Aliamphritea hakodatensis: one gene and its partner. The protein of the gene in region 1 binds, or shares a complex with, the protein of each later gene. Links are inferred from orthologs where the notes say so. Each region holds a gene or a part of one and is shown on either strand. Other genes may lie near its edges. The genes, in order: uvrD and uvrB.

The links.
Region 2: the proteins of uvrD (region 1) and uvrB are in contact, whole or in part, in a crystal structure (PDB 7EGT), measured with the Thermus thermophilus proteins. The link is inferred for Aliamphritea hakodatensis from one-to-one orthologs. Residues at the interface, in WP_096412145.1 of Thermus thermophilus: His654, Arg656, Phe657, Gln666, Asp668, Glu669, Lys680, Arg681, Leu682, Ser683, Lys685, Tyr686, Ala687; in WP_096411307.1 of Thermus thermophilus: Glu23, Leu25, Arg26, Asp27, Gly28, Glu29, Arg30, Phe31, Arg55, Glu326, Asp327, Phe328, Glu379, Ser382, Gln383, His398, Gly400, Arg401.

What each region holds. Positions count from the first base shown.
Region 1 is NZ_AP025281.1:5,067,358-5,077,152, reverse strand. Bases 4,704-7,683 are described here. They hold uvrD (DNA helicase II), read right to left. Parts: upstream 7,315-7,683; coding sequence 5,092-7,314; downstream 4,704-5,091. Other genes in these bases: PCI15_RS23020 (GGDEF domain-containing protein), read right to left, coding at 4,704-4,938. Outside these bases: PCI15_RS23035 (PstS family phosphate ABC transporter substrate-binding protein), read right to left, coding at 2-976; PCI15_RS23030 (acyl-CoA thioesterase), read left to right, coding at 1,310-1,711; PCI15_RS23025 (methyl-accepting chemotaxis protein), read right to left, coding at 1,778-3,466; more of PCI15_RS23020, read right to left, coding at 3,709-4,703; rnr (ribonuclease R), read right to left, coding at 8,471-9,795. UniProt on the Escherichia coli protein: A helicase with DNA-dependent ATPase activity. Unwinds DNA duplexes with 3'-5' polarity. Translocates on single-stranded DNA with 3'-5' polarity. Initiates unwinding more efficiently from a nicked substrate than double-stranded DNA.
Region 2 is NZ_AP025281.1:2,973,415-2,983,155, reverse strand. Bases 2,179-5,104 are described here. They hold uvrB (excinuclease ABC subunit UvrB), read left to right. Parts: upstream 2,179-2,596; coding sequence 2,597-4,612; downstream 4,613-5,104. Other genes in these bases: PCI15_RS13765 (response regulator), read left to right, coding at 4,770-5,104; PCI15_RS13775 (pyridoxal phosphate-dependent aminotransferase), read right to left, coding at 2,179-2,361. In the rest of the region: PCI15_RS13780 (L,D-transpeptidase family protein), read right to left, coding at 1-818; more of PCI15_RS13775, read right to left, coding at 1,180-2,178; more of PCI15_RS13765, read left to right, coding at 5,105-5,390; PCI15_RS13760 (ABC transporter substrate-binding protein), read left to right, coding at 5,432-6,643; PCI15_RS13755 (sensor histidine kinase), read left to right, coding at 6,646-8,514; response regulator c-di-GMP phosphodiesterase, NosR family, read left to right, coding at 8,553-9,741. UniProt on the Escherichia coli protein: The UvrABC repair system catalyzes the recognition and processing of DNA lesions. A damage recognition complex composed of 2 UvrA and 2 UvrB subunits scans DNA for abnormalities.

The DNA of each region.
Region 1 (9,795 bases):
ATCAGTTCAGTTGCAGGCTCTTCATTTGCTTTTCAACCATTTTGGCTGGCAGTGGGATGTAGCCATCCTTCACAACCACTTCCTGACCGATGCGGGACATAACCATTTTCAGGAATTCGCGCTCCATTGGAGGCAGTGCCTGACCAGGCTTCTTGTTCACGTATACGTACAGGGCACGGGCCAGAGGGTAAGTGCCGTTCAGCGCGCTTTCAGGTGTTGCGTCTACGAATGGCTGACCGTCTTTCTTCGCCAGTGGCAGGGCACGTACCGAAGATGTCTTGTAACCGATACCGGAGTAACCGATGCCGTTCAGGGAAGTCGAAACAGACTGAACTACAGAGGCAGAACCTGGCTGCTCGTTCACGTTGTTACGGAAGTCACCTTTACACAGTGCTTTCTTCTTGAAGTAACCGTAAGTACCGGATACTGAGTTACGGCCGAAGATCTGGAAACCCTGGCTGGACAGAGAACCTTCTGCACCGGCATCGCCCCAGTTGTTTACTTCGCTTGGCAGGCCGCACTTGCGGGTTGCAGAGAAGATCGCATCAACCTGTGGAATGGTCAGACCAGTCACGTTGTTGTCTTTGTGTACGTAAACTGCCAGTGCATCGATTGCTACAGCAACCGGTGTTGGCTTGTAACCGAATTTCTTTTCGAAGGCTTCCAGCTCTTTGTCCTTCATCTTACGGCTCATCGGGCCCAGGTTAGACGTGCCTTCAGTCAGTGCCGGTGGCGCAGTAGAAGAGCCTGCTGCCTGAATCTGAACGTTAACGTTCGGGTAGCTGCGCTTGAATTCTTCAGCCCACAGAGTCATCAGGTTAGCCAGAGTGTCAGAACCAACGCTGGACAGGTTACCGGATACACCAGATGCTTTTTGGTAAATCGGCAGGTTTGGATCAAGCAGGTCGCTGGCACTTGCAGTCATGCAGGTAGCGGTCATAGCAACAGCAGCAAAAAGCTTTTTCATCGGTTTCATAACTAGCTCCGTAAAAGAGTGAAAGTCTTGTTCGTTTAAGCCAGAGTGGCATATTTATATTTTGATGATGCGAACTATAGAGCGGCTGTGTGACACTAATATGACAGGCAGTCATCTTTTTTTTCAGTAAAAAAATGTATGAAAAATCCCCTGTGTGTAGCAAGCTGGCCCACAGGGTATATGCTTAACAGTAAGAATGTTTGGTATCAGCGCCCCGGATTGTCGTGTATTACCCGTGGGGGATAATTAATCGCCCGGGTGACTGGACGCGGCAGGCTTGGTTGGTAGAATAGCGACCAGAATAACATCAATTTTTGAGTGCGGATTTAGTTCATGATTACAGCAGAAGACCAGGTGCTTAAGCCTGAAGGCGAATTAAGCCTTCGCTGTCCGGCAGATGCCACTGCAACCAACATGTTCGGTGATATCTATGGCGGATGGGTGGCTTCTAAAGCCGTTCTGGCATCAGAGATTCGTGCCGCTGAGGTGGCTGAAGGACGTATGGCGACGGTTTCCATTGGCGCGATGTCTTTTATGGCGCCGGTATTACAGGGGACTGTTCTGGGGTTCTACACCCAGGTACTTGAACAGGGTACCAGCTCACTGCGCATAAAAGTGGAAGTGTGGGGCGTGTCTCCGGATACCCGTGAAATGCGCAAGGTTAGCGAGACTGAGTGTGTACAGGTGGCGATTGATGGCCACGGCCATATCCGGGCACTGGACTTCGGTCGCTGAGTACAGCGTTATACATAAAAAAGGGCTTCATAAAGAAGCCCTTTTTTTATGCCTGCAGATAACCGGTCAGGTTTTCAGCTGGTTCACAAAGCTGTGCAGTTCGATCAGTTCTTCAGTGATTTCCTGGCTGGCTTTAGTGGTTGCCCGGGCACCTTCAGTGGTTTCGTAAGAGCTTTCAGAAATGACATGCAGATTCTGGTTCACTTCCTGAACCACGGTTGTCTGTTCATCGGTTGCCGTTGCGATCTGAGTATTCAGTGCGGCAATATCCAGCACGGCGCTGGTGGCCTCATCCAGCGAGCTGGCGGTTTCAGATGCTTTGGTCAGGCAGATATCAGCATTTTCCTGGCCCGTCTGCATGGTCGCAACTGCACTGGCCACTTCCTGTTGCAGGCGTTCCAGCAGAGACTGAATATCCTGCGTAGAGGTTTGGGTACGCTGTGCCAGCGCCCTTACTTCGTCGGCAACAACCGCAAAGCCCCGGCCTGACTCACCGGCCCGCGCGGCTTCAATGGCAGCGTTAAGTGCCAGCAGGTTAGTCTGTTCGGCGATTCCCCGGATGCTGCCGAGTACTTCGCCAATGCGGTCGGTTTCAGTGGCCAGAGACTGAATGTCTGTGGCAGCCGTTGCAACGTTGTCACTCAGACGCTGAATAATGGTCTGGCTTTCCTGTGCGACATGCATACCGGCGGCAACTTTTTCTTTAACGATTTCACCCAGCTCAGCGGCACGGTTAGTACTGCCGGATACTTCCTGAATAGAGGCGGCCATTTCTTCTACCGCAGTGGCTACCAGTTCGGTTTGCTGCTGTTGGCTTTCGATGCTGCTCCGGGCATTGGCCATCACTTCAATGGTGGCACGGGAATGCTCGCACAGCTCATTAGAGGTATCGGAAATTGTGATAACCATGCCGCGTAACTTCGCCATCAGCTTGTTGAATGCGGCGGCTGCTTCACCGGTTTCAGTGTTGCGCACGGGTAATTCAATGCTCAGGTCTGCATCGGCTTCTGACAGCGCACGAAGGCGATCACGCATATTGATGATTGGGGAGACAATCGAGCGGCTGATCAATACAGAGATAACCACGGCAATCACGATACTGGCGATAAAAATAGCTGTGATCAGTTTCTGACCAACAATTTCGTCATGCTCGGCCTGAAGCGCTGCATTGAGCGTGAATTGCTGTACATCTTCCAGCATTGCAATCAGTGCATGGTCGATCTTCTCTTCCAGTGCAATGATACTCTCAGCTTTGCTGAAAGCGGCTACGGCATCACCGTTAGATACTTCCTTGAGTATTTTCTTGGCGGCCTTGTCATACTGAAGATGTTCAGCATCGACTTTTTTCAGGGCTGCCAGCAGAGTGGTGAACTTCTGCCGGGCTTTTTCAGAATGGGTGTTCTGAATGGCGTTTTCAATCATGTGTTCGAGTTCAACAAACTCTTTCTCGGCTTTATTAGCCAGTTTGCTGAATGTGCTCACAGATTTCTGCAGTTCGGCTTTCTGATCGATTCCGCTGGCCATGGCCAGGCCCTGCGCCAGTGACCGCTCGAACATGATTGCCTGCTCAAGCTGATACTCAGTAATGTGGGTAAGCCCGTTGGTAATCGGGATGTCTTCTTCGGCGATATCGATCAGTTCGATACCGATTTTCTGCATTTGTGTCAGGGCGACACCGCCCAATATCAGTAACAGCAGTAACTGTATACCGGCAAACAGATAAATTCGTGATGAAATACGTAGGGAGGAAAACACGAATATACTCCTCAAATTATTCGGCTGGGGGAACTTGTTTGAAACAGCCAGACCACCTTACACCGTGGTTTCTGAAGAAAGAAACCCACGTGCAGGGAAAACCCCGGTATTTTCGGTGGAAAACACTTGTTTTAAAAATTACTTAAACAGTGGGTGGGTTTTTACCGTATGGGAAATCTATGTTTTGTTTAAAAATTAAAACGATTTTTAAATGTACATAAAATGGGGATTACAGTGCGTTTTTAATGATGAAAGGCGTAGTCAACCCCAGCATTAGCACTGTGCATAAGGAAGCTTTGCCTACGGATTTTGCACTTAACGTAAGCTGAACGGTTGTTCAGTATCAGTGGCTGCTGTTGCAAATTTTGTTTCAGGCAGCGGATAAAGTGGCTTTCATCCAGGCGTTCCGGGTTGGCAGGAATCACTGCAAAACAGTTGTTATCCAGCCTGGCCAGAATATCTTCAGCCATCAGAAACTGATGAATGCGCTGGGCAGCTTTTGCCTGTATTACATCAGAATCGTCCCTGTAGTGTAGGACGTTTTCTGCGGGTTGCTCTTTGATTTCAATCAATAAAAGGTGCAGTTGCAGATCAGGCTCCTGCTGGTGGCGGTTGTTGAGAAAGTCTTTGATGAAGCGGGCGTTGTGGGTGCCGGTGACCGGGTCCAGATATTTCAGTGCTCTCAGGCGATGAATAATTTTTTGCTGATATGCAGGGTTGTTGAGTATTTGAATGTCAGGCTGACGTACGCTTTTAAACTCACAGTGGTGTGACGGATTCAGTGTATTGGCGCGGCGGTCGATGCTGAGTAACAGCTGGCGGGCCTGGCTGTTGAGTATTCTGAAACCGCTGCGCAGCAGGTTCTGGCTGATCAGGATGGCGATCAGTAGCATAAACAGGGTGCTGGCCAGCACGATCTGTTCCGGGGATCTGGCCGGTAACGGGTAGTCAGCCCAGTAGGTTGCAAGCTGGACATTGATGATCCATATCGTCATGACCGCAATGACCACCGGCAGCGTAATGACACCATAGCGTAGCCAGAAATGTAACGCCTGAAGCTGCCGTGGCTTAAGTTGTTTGTGTTGTTGCCGGAGCAGGCAGCTGACGGCGTTATAAATGCCCAGAAAACCAAAACCGATGATCACTTTTTCGGCGCTGCCGGGTGGAAAGTCAAACGTCAGGGCATTAAATGTAGCAATGGCGCAGCCGAGCATGGTCCAGATAAGTATCTGAATACAGAAAGACGTTGCAGGAGATGTCTCTGCGGTATCAGGGGCTGTGCGGTTTTGGGCTGACTGAATACAGAGGGCGGTCAGTATCACGGAAGTAGCATAGAGGCTCAGCAGAGTATGGGCAGGCATTCCGGCCAAAAAGGGGCATACCAGTATGCTGTAGATGCACAGCAGGACCGACCAGTGGAAGCCGGCCAGTATGGTGGTTGGATATGCATATTCACGGAATATTAAGGCCATGTTCCCTTTGCCGTCATTCAGTTTCAGTACATATATTTTTGCCTGATTAACCACAGAAAAGAAAGGGGTTAAGGCAAAAAAACTACGACTAATGGCTGATAAGGGAAAATGTGTATAAAACAGCCGGCAGATGTGCCGGCTGTCAGGGGCTGATCAGAGAGGTTGCAGATTGGCGTAACCGACAACCAGCCATTTTGTGCCTTCGTAGTCGAAGTTAATCTGGACCCGGGCTTTTGGCCCCTGGCCTTCATAATTAACGACCACGCCGTCACCGAAGATCGGATGGGAAACCCGCTGGCCAAGTACGATGGACGGTACATCCTGACCGGCCTGTGCCTGCGCATATGAGGGTTGCTGCGGTGCCCGCTGAGCTGTCACCGGGCGGCGAATGCTGGCATTCAGGCGCACTTCCTGCAGATGTTCTTCCGGGATCTCGCGGATGAAACGGGACGGGCGGTTAAAGGTTTCGTTGCCGTGCAAGCGGCGGGATTCCGCGTATGTCAGATACAGCTGCTGCATGGCCCGGGTAATGCCGACGTAGCAAAGCCGGCGTTCTTCTTCCAGGCGGCCGGGTTCTTCAATTGACATATTGTGCGGGAACAGGCCTTCTTCCATACCTGCCAGAAACACCAGCGGAAACTCCAGGCCCTTTGCGGAGTGAAGGGTCATCAGCTGTACGCTGTCCTGATGTTCATCAGCCTGGGTATCACCGGCATCCAGAGCGGCCTGGTCAAGGAAGGCAGATAACGGCGTGGCGTTAACGTTTTCTTCTTTATCAGGTTCCCAGGTGGAAAGGTACTGACGCGCTGCGCTGACCAGTTCTTCAAGGTTTTCGACCCGCGCCTGTCCTTTCTCACCCTTTTCTTTCAGGTGATGCTCAATCAGACCGGAATACTGCACTACGTGTTCTGTCTGTTCGTTCAGTTCGGCATGCTGGGTGTTCTGGTCAAGGTCGTTGATCAGATCAATAAAGGCCTGCAGGGCGTTGGCAGCCCGGGCAGAGAGTTTATTAAGTTCCACCACTTCATTGGCAGCACGCCACATGGAGACGCCTTCTGTCCGGGCGTGCAGACGGACTTCTTCAATGGTTTTGCCGCCAATACCCCGTGTAGGCACGTTAATGACCCGCTCCATGGCGGTGTCATCTTCACGGTTGCCCAGCAGGCGCATGTAGGCAAGGGCGTTTTTGATTTCGAGCCGGTCATAGAAACGCTGGCCCCCGTAGATACGGTATGGCATACCAGCACGGATCAGAGCTTCCTCAAGCACCCGTGACTGGGCATTGGAGCGGTACAGAATGGCTGATTCATTGCGCAGGTTGCCGTCCCGCACCCAGCTTTCAATCTGATCGACGATGAAGCGTGACTCGTCCTGCTCATTGAAGGCGGCGTAAACGGAGATGGGTTCGCCATCGGTGCCCTCGGTCCACAGTTCTTTACCCAGACGTCCCTGGTTATTGACGATAACGGCGTTGGCAGCGCTGAGGATATTCCGGGTGGAACGGTAGTTCTGTTCCAGACGCACTACGGTCGTGTCGTTGTAGTCGTCTTTAAAGCGCTGGATATTCTCGATTTTAGCGCCACGCCAGCCGTAAATGGATTGGTCGTCATCGCCGACGGCCATCAGTTTTTCCGGCTGGGGCTGGCGCGGGTCCATTTCGCTGCACAGCAGTTTCAGCCAGGCATACTGGATGGTGTTGGTGTCCTGAAATTCGTCCACCAGAATATAGCGGAAGCGGTCCTGATAGTGCTTCAGCAGGGAAGGGTTGCGGTCACGCAGTAATTCCAGTGACCGCAGGATCAGTTCACCAAAGTCCACCATGCCGCCACGTTCACAGGCTTCTTCATAGGCGCTGTACATGGTGACCATCATCTGCGCATAGGGATCACCGCCGGGGTCAATATGGGCGGCGCGCAGGCCATCATCTTTCTGAGCGTTGATGTACCACTGGAACTGCTTGGCCGGCCAGCGGCTGTCATCCAGATTCATTTCTTTGCTGAGCCGTTTGACCAGGCGTAACTGATCGTCAGAGTCCATGATCTGGAAGTTTTCAGTCAGGCCCGCATCGCGCCAGTGTGCCCGCAGAATCCGGTGCGCCAGTCCGTGGAAGGTGCCTACCCACATACCACTGGGGTTCAGGCCCATCAGTTCTTCGATCCGGCCGCGCATTTCTTTGGCTGCTTTGTTGGTAAAGGTCACCGCCATAATCGAATAGGGTGACAGGCCTTCTGTCTGAATCAGCCAGGCGATCCGGTGAACCAGTACCCGGGTTTTGCCTGAGCCTGCACCGGCCAGAACCAGCAGGTTACCAAGTGGCGCGGAAACTGCGTCGCGCTGCGCTTCGTTGAGTGAGTCAAGCAGGTGAGATACGTCCATAAGTGCCCGGGTCTGTGCTGATGCAGAATTTGCTGTATAAATAATCAGTAGCGGATTATAGCAGACCCATGAACGGGTGCGAGTGTTATCTGAACAGCCGGTACAAAAGAAAGGCAGAAAGAAAAAAAGCATTCAATCGTCACTGAATGCTTTCTTGAAATGTAGTCTGTCCGGCTTTGCCTCCTTTACCTGCCTTACAGATTTCCGGCCGTTGGCCAGTGCTATTCCCTTTGCTTAAAAGTGCGTCCCTGAATCCCGGTGGTTCATCATGAGCCTTGCGGGGTGGTCGGTGCTCCTGCTGACCCTGTGCTGCTTATCCCTGCAGCCTGATCTTCCCTGTTTAACGGTAACGTCCTGTTTGCCGTGAACACGTCCCTGGTTCATTAAGGCTGCTTCCTGCAACCGCTGGCCTCCATGGCCTCTTTTCTGCCTGAGCTGATGACCGGAATGTCCTTTACTCCGGCCGGATCTGTCATTGAGTGGCGCTTTCCGTGTGCCTGACAGATCACGGTGTTCCCTTCAGCAGGTGATCATCCTGTTCGCCTGACTGTTTCGGGCTCCGAGCTTCCTGCTCATGTAAACAACTCTTATTTAAATAACAGTGTTTGTTTGATTTCTGCATCCTGCAGTTGTCGGCTTCCTTAGCCTTTTGTCTGCTCTGGCAGATATTTCCGGAGTGTCCTTTACTCCGGCTGATCTGTCTTAACCGGTGCTGTCCCTGCACCAGACAGGTCTTTGTGCTTCCTTTCAGTGGGTAATCGTCCTGATCACCGGGGCATCCTGCCCTTGTTATTTAATTATTGAGATTTGCGTGTCAGAAGATATAGGAATAATTCCTAAAAGGTTTTTTTGTTTGAATTTTCTGGCGTTTAAATTTTGTTGGATGGGTAAAAAATTGATGCAGATCAATGTTTCAGACGGGCGCGTCATGTATTTAGAAATGACGGTTTTATTCATTTTTTGTTCATTTTTGCAGCGCCGGGCGTTTGACCACCGGGGAGATAAGCAATACGTTTATGTGCTGCTAAAGGGGGGCAGTTGTCAGTGAGGGATGAGTCGGAGAGAGGGCCGTTAAGCGTTTTTGCCGGGCTGGCGCGCAGGGTTTCAGACGTGCCGCCCCGGCGTCGGGGGGCACTCTTGAGTAACAGGCGTTCTGTTACCGTTTTCTGCTCTTCCTGCGACGGGGTTCAGCGCGCATATCGGTTATCTGGAACTCGATTTTTTTCTGCTCCATATCCACACGGGCTACGGTGACCTGAACAGTGTCGCCAATTGAATAGTGGTTGTGATTCCGTTCACCTGTCAGGCGTTGCCTGGTCTCGTCAAAATGATAAAAATCGGTGTTGAGTGTACTGATATGTACCAGGCCTTCGATTTTTATATCATCCAGTTCGATGAATAAGCCAAACGCTGTCACCGTGGTAACCGTGCCGGTAAAGGCCGTACCGGTAGTGTCTTTCATGTAGTCACATTTAAGCCAGGCATCGACGTCCCAGCTGGCTTTGTCTGCCCGGCGGGATTGTTGTGAGCAGTTCGCTGCCAGCGTGTGCATGCTTTCTTTGCTGTACGGATAGCTGACTGACGGGTCCAGTGGCTCAGCACTTTTTACCCGGTGAACAGGATCACTGCCGATGCCGGTTAGCCGCTTCAGGGCCCGGCGCATTGTGCCGCCGCTTTCCTGCCGGCGGATCACTGAGCGGATTGCCCGGTGTACCAGCAGATCAGGATAGCGACGGATCGGTGAAGTGAAGTGCGCATAAGCCGGGTAAGCTAAGCCGAAATGACCGTTGTTGTCGGCGCTGTATTCTGCCTGGCTGAGTGACCGTAACATCATCGACTGAACGGCGCCGGCATCCGGGCGCGCTTCAAGGCTGCTGAGCAGGTGGTCATAGTGAGCCGGGGTTGGTTTGTTGCCGCCGGCCAGTGTCAGGCCTTTATCCGTGAGGAAGCTTCTTAAATTTTTAAGCTTCTTCTCCTGCGGACCGTGATGGTTGCGGTAAAGGGCGGGCAGCTGTGTTTTTTCCAGAAAGCGTGCGGTGGCAACGTTTGCACATAACATACATTCTTCGATCAGTTTGTGGGCGTCGTTGCGCCGGACCGGAAGAATCTGGTCTACCTTGCGATCAGTGTTGAACCGGAATGTTACTTCCTGGGTGTCAAAGTCGATTGCGCCACGTGTATCCCGTGCCTGCTTCAGGGCGCCGTAGAGTTGGTGTAGCGCCTGTATATGGGGTAACAGCGCAGCGTGTTTGTCACGCATACGCCGGCCCAGCCCTGATGCCGGTGCGGTTAACAGGGCGTTGACCTGGTTATAGGTCAGCCTTGCGTGGGAGTGAATGATCGCTTCTGAAAACTGATAGCCGGTCATCACGCCCCGGGCGCTGATATTCATTTCACACGCCAGTACCAGACGGTCGGCGTTCGGATTCAGGGAGCACAGCCCGTTGGACAGTGCTTCTGGCAGCATCGGAACGACATGGC
Region 2 (9,741 bases), 2.1 Mb from region 1 along the record:
TACATTTTGTTCAGATCTATATTTTCTTCAGGAACCGGGGTGGATGAGTGCCAGCCCGACAGTACCTGCAGGTTTTTCCGTGCCAGATAGCCAGGGTCAGCCTGCCAGCGGGGCAGAATATCTTTGAAGGCAATGCTGCGGGGCACGTTCCAGGAGGGGTTAATTACAAGTGCCTGGATGTGGGTGTCGAAAACCGGGGTTTTACGGGTCTTTCTGCCGACGATGGTTTTCATCTCCAGGAGGAGTTGCTGTTGGTCATATAAACGCAGACGAAATTCCGGAATATTCACCTGAATAAACCGGTTACTGATTTTCTCAGCAAACTGGTTCTGGCGATGAATATTCAGCGCCAGTTGCTGGATACGGTGAGCCGGTGACATGTTCAGCGCTTTGCGGCTTTGCGGGCCAAGAATGCCATCCACTTTAATGCCGTGGCGCTGCTGAAAATGCATGAGAGCCTGTTCCAGATTACCGTCGAAATACTCAAGACTGCCGTCGGTTTCCGGGTCGGTATACGGCGCGGAGAGGTCGCCCAGCAGTAACAGCTGGTGGCGCATAACTGCCAGATCCGGATGGCTGTCTTCCAGTCGTAGCAGCTTGTTGGTTTTCCGCAGGGTAGGCCAGGGCAATGTGCTCAGGGTCTGATAAAAACCGATGGCCTGTTGCAGGTTTTTAAAATCGTAGGGTTTGGTATCCAGAGGTGTAATGACAGGTCGGTTTGCAGAGGCCGTTGCTGATAAGCAGAGCAGCAGGAAGAAGACGAGAGCGTGCAAGGAGAGCTGGGGAAGTGCTGGCTGGCTGATCGTTCGGCAAAACATGACATACTCCTCCCTGGGGGTGAAGCCGGTCAGCGACTGTCGGGGGTAAGGCCTGCAATGCCTGATCGTTATGTTGCTGTCAGTCGTCTGTTATTACGGTGGCTCCCACAGGTTTACTGCATAGTGGCGAGCAGCTGAGATGTTCCCGGGTCTTGCTGCGGTCTTGCTATGTAGCGGCTAAAAACACTTTTCAAATAAAAGCAGGTAAGGGTAAGTACAGTCCGGGTTTGGGTGTTCTTCAAGTTATTTTCTGAGCGGATATGAAAATGAAACGGCTGTTTTGTGGTGTTTTTGTGGTTGAGATATAGCTGACAGGCAATAAAAAACCGGGCAGTTGCCCGGTTTTCTTTTAACGGTAAAATCAGCCCTGCAGGGCTTTCTTGATACGGTTGATTGCGTCGTCCAGTACTTCCATAGATGTAGCGAAAGACAGACGCATGTTGCCCGGCGCACCGAAAGCAGAGCCCGGTACCAGTGCAACACCGGCTTCCTGCAACAGGAATTCAGCCAGCGCGATGTCATCAGCAAAACGGTCATCATTGTCGATGATGGCGTGGAAGCTTGGGAAAGCGTAGAAGGTGCCATCAACATCCAGACAGTCAACGCCTTCGATTTCGTTCAGTTTGTTTACAACGAAGTCACGGCGCGCCTGGAACGCAACCAGCATTTCGTTGACACATTCCAGGCCGCCTTCCAGTGCCGCTTCAGCCGCGACCTGAGAGATAGAGGTTGGGTTAGAAGTGCTCTGGGACTGGATCTTTTTCATCGCACCGATGAGCTTCGCAGGACCTGCTGCGTAACCGATACGCCAGCCTGTCATGGAGTAAGCCTTGGATACACCGTTCAGTACGATGGTACGGTCATACAGTTCAGGACAGGCATTCAGGATGTTCACGAATGGCTTGTCGTCGAACATGATGTGTTCGTACATGTCATCGCTGGCCACCATCACGTGAGGGTGCTTCTTCAGCACTTCACCCAGGGCTTTCAGTTCGTCCAGTTCGTAAGCAACGCCGGTCGGGTTAGACGGGCTGTTCAGCACCAGCAGTTTAGTGCGTTCAGTGATGGCTGCTTCCAGCTGTTCCGGCGTGATCTTGAAGCGGGCAGACTGTTCAGTTGTTACGATAACCGGCTTACCTTCACCCATCAGAACCATATCCGGGTAAGACACCCAGTACGGAGCCGGGATGATGACTTCATCACCTGCGTTCAGCAGGGCCATCGACAGGTTAAAGAAACTCTGCTTACCACCACATGAAACCAGAATCTGGTTAGCTTCGTAATCAAAGCCGTTATCACGTTTTAATTTATTAATAATCGCGGTTTTCAGAGCTGGCGTACCGTCAACAGCGGTGTATTTGGTGAAGCCGTTGTTCAGCGCGGTAATTGCTGCGGTTTTAATGTGTTCCGGGGTATCAAAATCAGGTTCGCCGGCACCCAGGCCGATAATGTTCTGACCCGCTGCACGTAATTCGGCAGCACGGTTGGTTACCGCCAGTGTCGGGGAAGGTTTGATACTGTTTACGCGGTCGGAAAGTTGCATATCCAAGCCCATATCCTCTGAAAATGTGGATTTATTCCACGGTCGATTAACCGCACAATCATACCGGAAACCAATGTGAGTAAGCATCCCCCTGAACCGTAAAAAAGCGACATATTTATGAAATAACGCTTTGTTTTTTAAATTCAGGTAACAGATTCGTTTGTCCCTCTTTCGGCCTGCCGGGTATAATCCCCGATTCTCTTATTTTATGCAGCGATACAAGCGAACTCACATTATGAAGCAACGCTTTCAGGTAAAGTCGAATTTCCAGCCCGCCGGTGATCAGCCGGCGGCGATTGAAGGGCTGGTAACGGGTATCAATGCAGGGTTAACTGCGCAGACTTTACTTGGGGTAACCGGCTCAGGGAAAACCTTTACAGTTGCAAATGTGGTTGCTGAGTTGCAGCGGCCAACCATCGTGCTGGCCCATAACAAGACCCTGGCAGCCCAGCTGTACGGTGAGTTCCGGGAGTTTTTCCCGAACAACTCGGTTGAGTACTTCGTGTCTTACTATGATTACTATCAGCCTGAAGCCTACGTGCCGTCCTCGGATACCTTCATCGAGAAAGATGCGTCCATAAACGACCACATTGAACAGATGCGGCTGTCGGCGACCAAAGCATTGCTGGAGCGCGAAGACGCGATCATTGTTGCCACCGTGTCAGCAATTTACGGTCTGGGTGATCCTAAGTCTTATCTTGGCATGATGTTACATCTGGACCGTGGCGATGAGATTGATCAGCGCTTTGTTCTGCGCCGTTTAGCTGAGCTTCAGTACACCCGCAATGATATTGAACTGCACCGGGGTACCTACCGGGTACGGGGGGATGTGATTGACGTTTTCCCGGCAGAATCTGAAAAAGAAGCGGTGCGCATCGAACTGTTTGATGATGAAGTTGAAAACATCAGCTATTTCGACCCGCTGACTGGCGAGGTGCTGCGCAAAGTGCCCCGGGCAACGATTTATCCGAAATCCCACTATGTTACCCCCCGGGAAATACTGGTGGCCGCGGTCGATAAAATTAAAGTAGAGCTGCAAGAACGCCTGAAACAATTGCGCGATCACGACAAGCTGGTGGAAGCGCAACGCCTTGAACAGCGGACCCTCTATGATATGGAAATGATCATGGAGCTGGGCTACTGCTCAGGTATTGAAAACTATTCCCGTTATCTGTCCGGCCGTGACCCGGGTGCTGCACCGCCGACCCTGTTCGATTATCTGCCGGATGATGCGCTGGTGGTGATCGATGAATCCCATGTGACCGTGCCGCAGTTAGGCGCGATGTATAAGGGTGACCGGTCCCGCAAAGAGACACTGGTGGAATATGGCTTCCGCTTGCCGTCTGCGCTGGATAACCGGCCAATGCGGTTCGAGGAATGGGAGTCGATTTCTCCCCAGATGATTTTTGTTTCCGCAACTCCGGGTAAATATGAAGCAGCTAATGCCGGTCAGGTAGTAGAGCAGGTGGTACGCCCCACCGGGCTGCTGGACCCGCTGGTGGAAGTACGACCGGCACAAACCCAGGTCGATAACCTGTTAGGTGAAATCAATAAGGTCGCTGCCAATAAAGAACGGGTAATCGTCACGGTGCTGACCAAGCGGATGGCGGAAGATCTGACCGAGTATCTGGATGAACACGGGGTTCGGGTTCGTTATCTTCATTCCGATATTGATACCGTGGAGCGGGTGGAAATTATCCGTGACCTGCGGATTGGTGAGTTCGATGTACTGGTGGGGATTAACCTGTTACGTGAAGGCATTGATATGCCGGAAGTAGGCTTGGTGGCGATTCTGGATGCGGATAAAGAAGGCTTCCTGCGTTCGGAAACGTCAATGATTCAGACCATCGGCCGGGCAGCCCGTAATATCAATGGCCGGGCGATTCTGTATGCGGACCGGGTAACCGGCTCCATGCAGCGGGCGATGGATGAAACCGAACGTCGCCGTGAAAAGCAGATGGAGCATAACGAGAAGCACGGCATTGTGCCCAAAGGCATCAAAAAGTCGGTGGCTGACATTATGGAAGGGGCTTCGTCTATTCCGGGCCGTAAGAGCAGCAAGGCGGCGAAGAAGGTGGCTGAAGCCACTGCAGAATACAATGTTGATCCGGCACAGCTGAGCGGGCCGGAACTGGCGAAAGCCATGAGCAAGCTTGAAGACCAGATGTATGAAGCGGCGAAAAACCTTGAGTTTGAGAAAGCCGCACATTTCCGGGATCAGCTGGAAAAGCTCAAACACAGCGGTTTGTAATAGCGTTCTTCAGGAAAACCCGGCACATGCCGGGTTTTTTGTGCCTGCTGTTTGCCCCCAACACTCCGCTGTCGGCTGTGTCCTGAATGTCTGATTTGTCCGATAAGTCGCATTTGTCTGAAAAGTGTCTATGATAGAGAAGAGTTAAGGAGCCTCTATGCAGACATTTACCAGCGGCCAGATCGCGACTCTGTGCAACGTAAACCCCCGAACGGTGCTGCGCTGGATCACCAGCGGCAAGCTCAAAGCGTTCCGTTTACCCGGGGGAAATCACCGTGTACCTGAAGATGATTTTCTGGCCTTTCTGAACGACAACGGGCTGCCGGTACCGGCTGAGCTACAGCACACAGCCAGTCCGGACGGTGAGTCTTCCATCGCAGAAACGGTGGTTCACAGTGCCCCTAAAGTGTTGATTGTTGATGATGAAAAGGATGTCCGCCGGGCCATTAACCGGGTATTACGGCCGTTACGCTGGGAAGTACATGAAGCGGCTGACGGATTTCAGGCAGGCAGTCTGATGCTGCAGGAAAGGCCGGATCTGGTGTTGCTGGACCTGAGTATGCCGGGGCTGGATGGCTACGAAGTGATTCGCTATATACGGGGCAACCGGCAAATCTGTGACTGCAGGATTCTGGTGATTTCTGCACTGCCGTCGGCGGCGCTGAAAAAGGCGCTGGATTGCGGTGCCGATGAAGTGCTGGCCAAACCGTTCGACAACCGGAGGCTGCGTGAACTGGCGCAACATCTGGTGATGAATTCAAACCGTAAGGAAGCATAAGCGCCTGAATACGTTCGCCTTCTGAATAGGGAGTAACCGATATGCAGCTACGTCTGATCATTTTTCTGATGGTGTGTGTGCTGGCCTGGCCGGTGTTTGCCCGGGATAAGCTGATGCGGCTGTATATTGATGCAGATAACAGCATTTCGCGGCAGGCAACAGAATCGATTTACCGGGGCATGTATACCGCACTGAAGGAACGTGATTTTCAGATAGAAGGATACCGGTTTGAAATTGTTATCCGTGATCACCGGGGCAACTCTTCCCGAAGTAAGGCGAACCTGGAAGCCTTCCTGAAGGATGACCGTGGCTTGCTGATATTCAGCGGTTTGCATTCGCCACCGCTGCTGGCCAATCAGTCATTCATCAACCGGCAAAAAATTCTTCTGCTTGATCCATGGGCAGCCGCGGCCCCTATTACCCGCAGTAAAGAGGCGGAAAACTGGATTTACAGGTTGTCGGTTGATGACAGTAAGGCCGGTGAATTTATCACGGCCCAGGCGGTCGACAGGGAAGGCTTCAGCAGGCCCTATCTGTTACTTGAGAATACTGGCTGGGGCCGCTCAAACGAAAATAATATGCTCAGTGCGCTGGCGGAAAGAGGGCTGGAGGTAGCCGGCGTTAGCTGGTTTAACTGGTCGCTGGGACAATACAATGCCAGAAGTATCCTGCGTCAGGCCAGAGACTCCGGCGCTGATGTGATTTTTCTGGTCGCCAATGCGCCTGAAGGGAAGGTGCTGCTGCAGGCGATGGCGGACGATCCTTCCCTGAGACTGCCTGTACGCAGCCACTGGGGGATTACCGGTGGGGATTTCGCCTTGGATGTGTCCGCTGAAATCCGCCGGCAGACAGACCTTAAATTTATCCAGACCCGTTTTTCATTTCTGGAACTGCCCCGTACGCCGCTGGCTGAACAGGTGTTACAACAAGCCCGTGACAATTTTTCCGATGTGATCAGCGCCAGTGATATTAAGGCCCCGGCTGGGTTTATTCATGCCTATGATCTGACCAGACTGATGATTGCCGCGATTGAGCAGGCAGGCCTGAGTGGAGATGTAGTGGCAGACCGGGCGGGTATCCGTGCGGCACTTAACCGGCTGCAGCAGCCAGTTGAAGGGCTGATTAAAACCTACCGGCAGCCCTTTTCTGTATTCACCCCGCAACAGCCGGATGCCCATGAGGCGCTCGGCCCTCAGGATTTGCGTATGGCCCGTTATAACGGGCAGGGGAATATTATTCTGGAGTCTGAATAAATATGTCTGTCCGGCAAGCGCCTGAGCGCAAAACACGTAAACCCAGTATTGCCAGAGGGGTTGCCCGCCTGACTGCCCTGAGTATTGCTGTCATGGGGGTTCTGGTAGTCGTCCTGGTCGGTCTGCGGATTAACGGTGTCATGCAGGAATTGCGGCAGGAGCATCTGCGCCATGAAAGTCAGACGCTGGTGGCAGAGTTCGAGCGCTTTCTTGCTAACCAGTTAATTGTTCTGCGGGATCATGCCGCTTTTCCGGTGATGCGTCAGGGGGTATTGCAGCCTGAGCAGATGCGTGGCTACGTCAGTGATTTTATGCAAAATCTGTCGGTGATCGGCCGCCGTTATAAAGAAACCCTGGTGGATTTTCAGGGCCTGACGGTCTATTCAACCCGGCCGGAGCTGGAAGCGGATTACAGCCATGCCCCATGGATGCAGAAGGTGATCAGTGGTGAAGTATCTGAACTGATTATGCTGCATGCCATCCGGGGAGAATATTACTGGTGCATTGTTATTCCGGTGGAATATCAGGGGTTTGCAGAAGGGGCACTGATTACAGAAATTCCCCTGAGTGCAATGAGCAATGATTATCAGCTTAATGAACGTCTCAGCGATATGTATATTCGCCTGCTGCAGGGCGATCAGGAAGTTGCGCATTATGGCCAGCCACAACCTGACGGGGCGGTGTATCTGGCTGACTGGCCGTCGCAGAATCTGCGTTTTGAGTTTCAGGCAGATGATACCGCATTGCATAATCAGCGCTGGGAAATTCTCTTGCAACTGGTACTGCTGGTGGCATCGGTGGCCATTGTGATGGTGTTGCTGGCTTATCGCTGGGGACAACGGGCGATTGCCCGCCCGATCCTGTATCTGCAGCAGGAAATACGCCGTCTGAGTATCCGTAAAAACAAGGACCCGATTGATGAAGCCAGTGCCTGGCGGGAAGTTCAGGATGTGGCCCGGGGGTTTAACCGGATGTTACGGCGGATCGACCAGCGGGAACAGCAGCTAAAACAGTCAAACCAGGACCTTGCCCGGATGAACCGGCAGCTGCAGCAAAGTCAGGATCAGTTAGTGCATGCAGAAAAAATGGCCAGCCTCGGTACGCTGGCAGCGGGGGTTGCCCATGAAATCAATAATCCTATCGGCTATGTAAAGAGTAATCTGGGAACCCTTGAGGGTTATCTGGCTTCTGTGTTGCACTATCAGCAATTCATTGACCGGCACAGTGATACATGGCTTGAAGCTTTCCCTGAACAGCGTCAGCAGCTGGCAGAACTGAGGCAAAGCGCTGACATTGACTATGTACTGGAAGATGCACCTCAGCTGATCTGTGAGTCCAGGGCCGGGGTTGAAAGGGTGGCGGATATCGTGACTAACCTGAAGAGCTTCGCCCATGTGGGTGAAACTGAAATGGCCCGGGTGGATATGAATATCATTATTCAGGATACCCTCAAAGTGATCCGGAATGAGCTGAAATATAAAACATCAGTGTATGAAGACTATGATAATTTGCCGGAGATCGACGCCAATGCGGGCCAGCTTCAGCAGGTGATTATTAACTTGCTGATGAATGCCGTACAGGCAATTGAGACCCGCGGGGATATATTCATTGCCAGCCGGTATTGTGATGGTCAGATAATAATCAGCGTCCGGGATACAGGTTGCGGGATTGCGGCCGACAACATGAAAGACCTGTTTACGCCCTTCTATACCAGTAAAAAAGTGGGTGAGGGTACCGGGCTGGGCCTTTCGATCAGCCATGGCATCATTGAGAAGCATGGCGGCACTATAAAGGTTACCAGTCAGCCGGGTCAGGGGACGGAGTTCCGTATCTCATTGCCGGCAGATGTAGAAGCGGTACAGCAGGATTAAATACAACCGGCAGGTTTTACCTGATTACAGGGAGCGGCATGGATACTGATAACCGATCAATTCTTCTGGTGGACGATGACGTTGAATATCTGGCGGCGCTAAAAGCCCTGCTGGAACCTGCCGGGCACCAGATCCACTGCGCCGAATCCGGTGGTGCCGGTCTGGATATTCTGGCGGACAGCCCCATGGATCTGGTGATCAGTGACATGAATATGCCAAATATGAGTGGTGATGAATTTCTCAGTGAAGTGGCTGCCAGATGGCCGGAAACGGAACGTATCGGCATGACGGCGTCGGTTGAATCTGAAGTAACGGTCCGGGCCATCAATAAAGGCAAGGTCAGCCGTTTTCTGCTCAAACCCTGGGAAGATGATGAGATGCTGCAGGCGGTAGAAAAATGCTTGCAGCTGGGACAGTTAAAGCGCGAGAACGAACAGCTGCACGCGCTGACGCTGGCGAGCAATAAACAGCTGAAAAAACTGACCCGTAAACTGGCCGGTGCCGTTGAAGACAGAACTGCCCGGCTGTTGCACAGCCATACCGAGCTGAAAAGCAGTTACCGTTCGGTGGTACGGATGTTTTCCGCGCTGACTGCCCGCCGTCTGGGGCAACTGGCGGAAGACAACGTCAGGCTGAATAAACTGATGGTCACGGTCGCTAAGTTAAGCCCTCTGAAGGGCGGGGATTTAAAGCAGCTCTATTATGCCTGGCAGTTGCGTAATATCGGTAAACTGAGTTTTGATGATCAGCTCATTAAGCCCGCCTATCTGCAACTCTCCCCGGCCCGACAGCGTCTGTACCGCCGGCATCCTCTGCTGGCTCAGGCGCAGATTATGTTGGTAAAGCCGCTTTACGACGCCGGTAAGATTATTGCCCAGCATAAAGAATATCTGGATGGCAGTGGCTATCCTTCAGGCCTTAAAAGTGACGACATCAGCCTTGGGGCGCAGTATCTGTGTGTCGTAAATGATTATGTGGAATTAGTGAACGGCCATTATTCCGAGCGGGCTTACAGTACCGCAGAAGCCATCCGCTATATGCAGGAAACCGCCGCCGAGCGTTATAACCCTGAAGCGCTGAAAACACTGGTTAAAGCTTTGCAGGAACTTAATAAGCAGGGTGCGGCTCTTAAGGATGAATACATTGGCAGCGTAGAGCTTAAACCGGGGATGAAACTGACCCGTGATCTGCTCAGTGAGCAGCATGTCCTGTTGCTCAGTGCCGGCA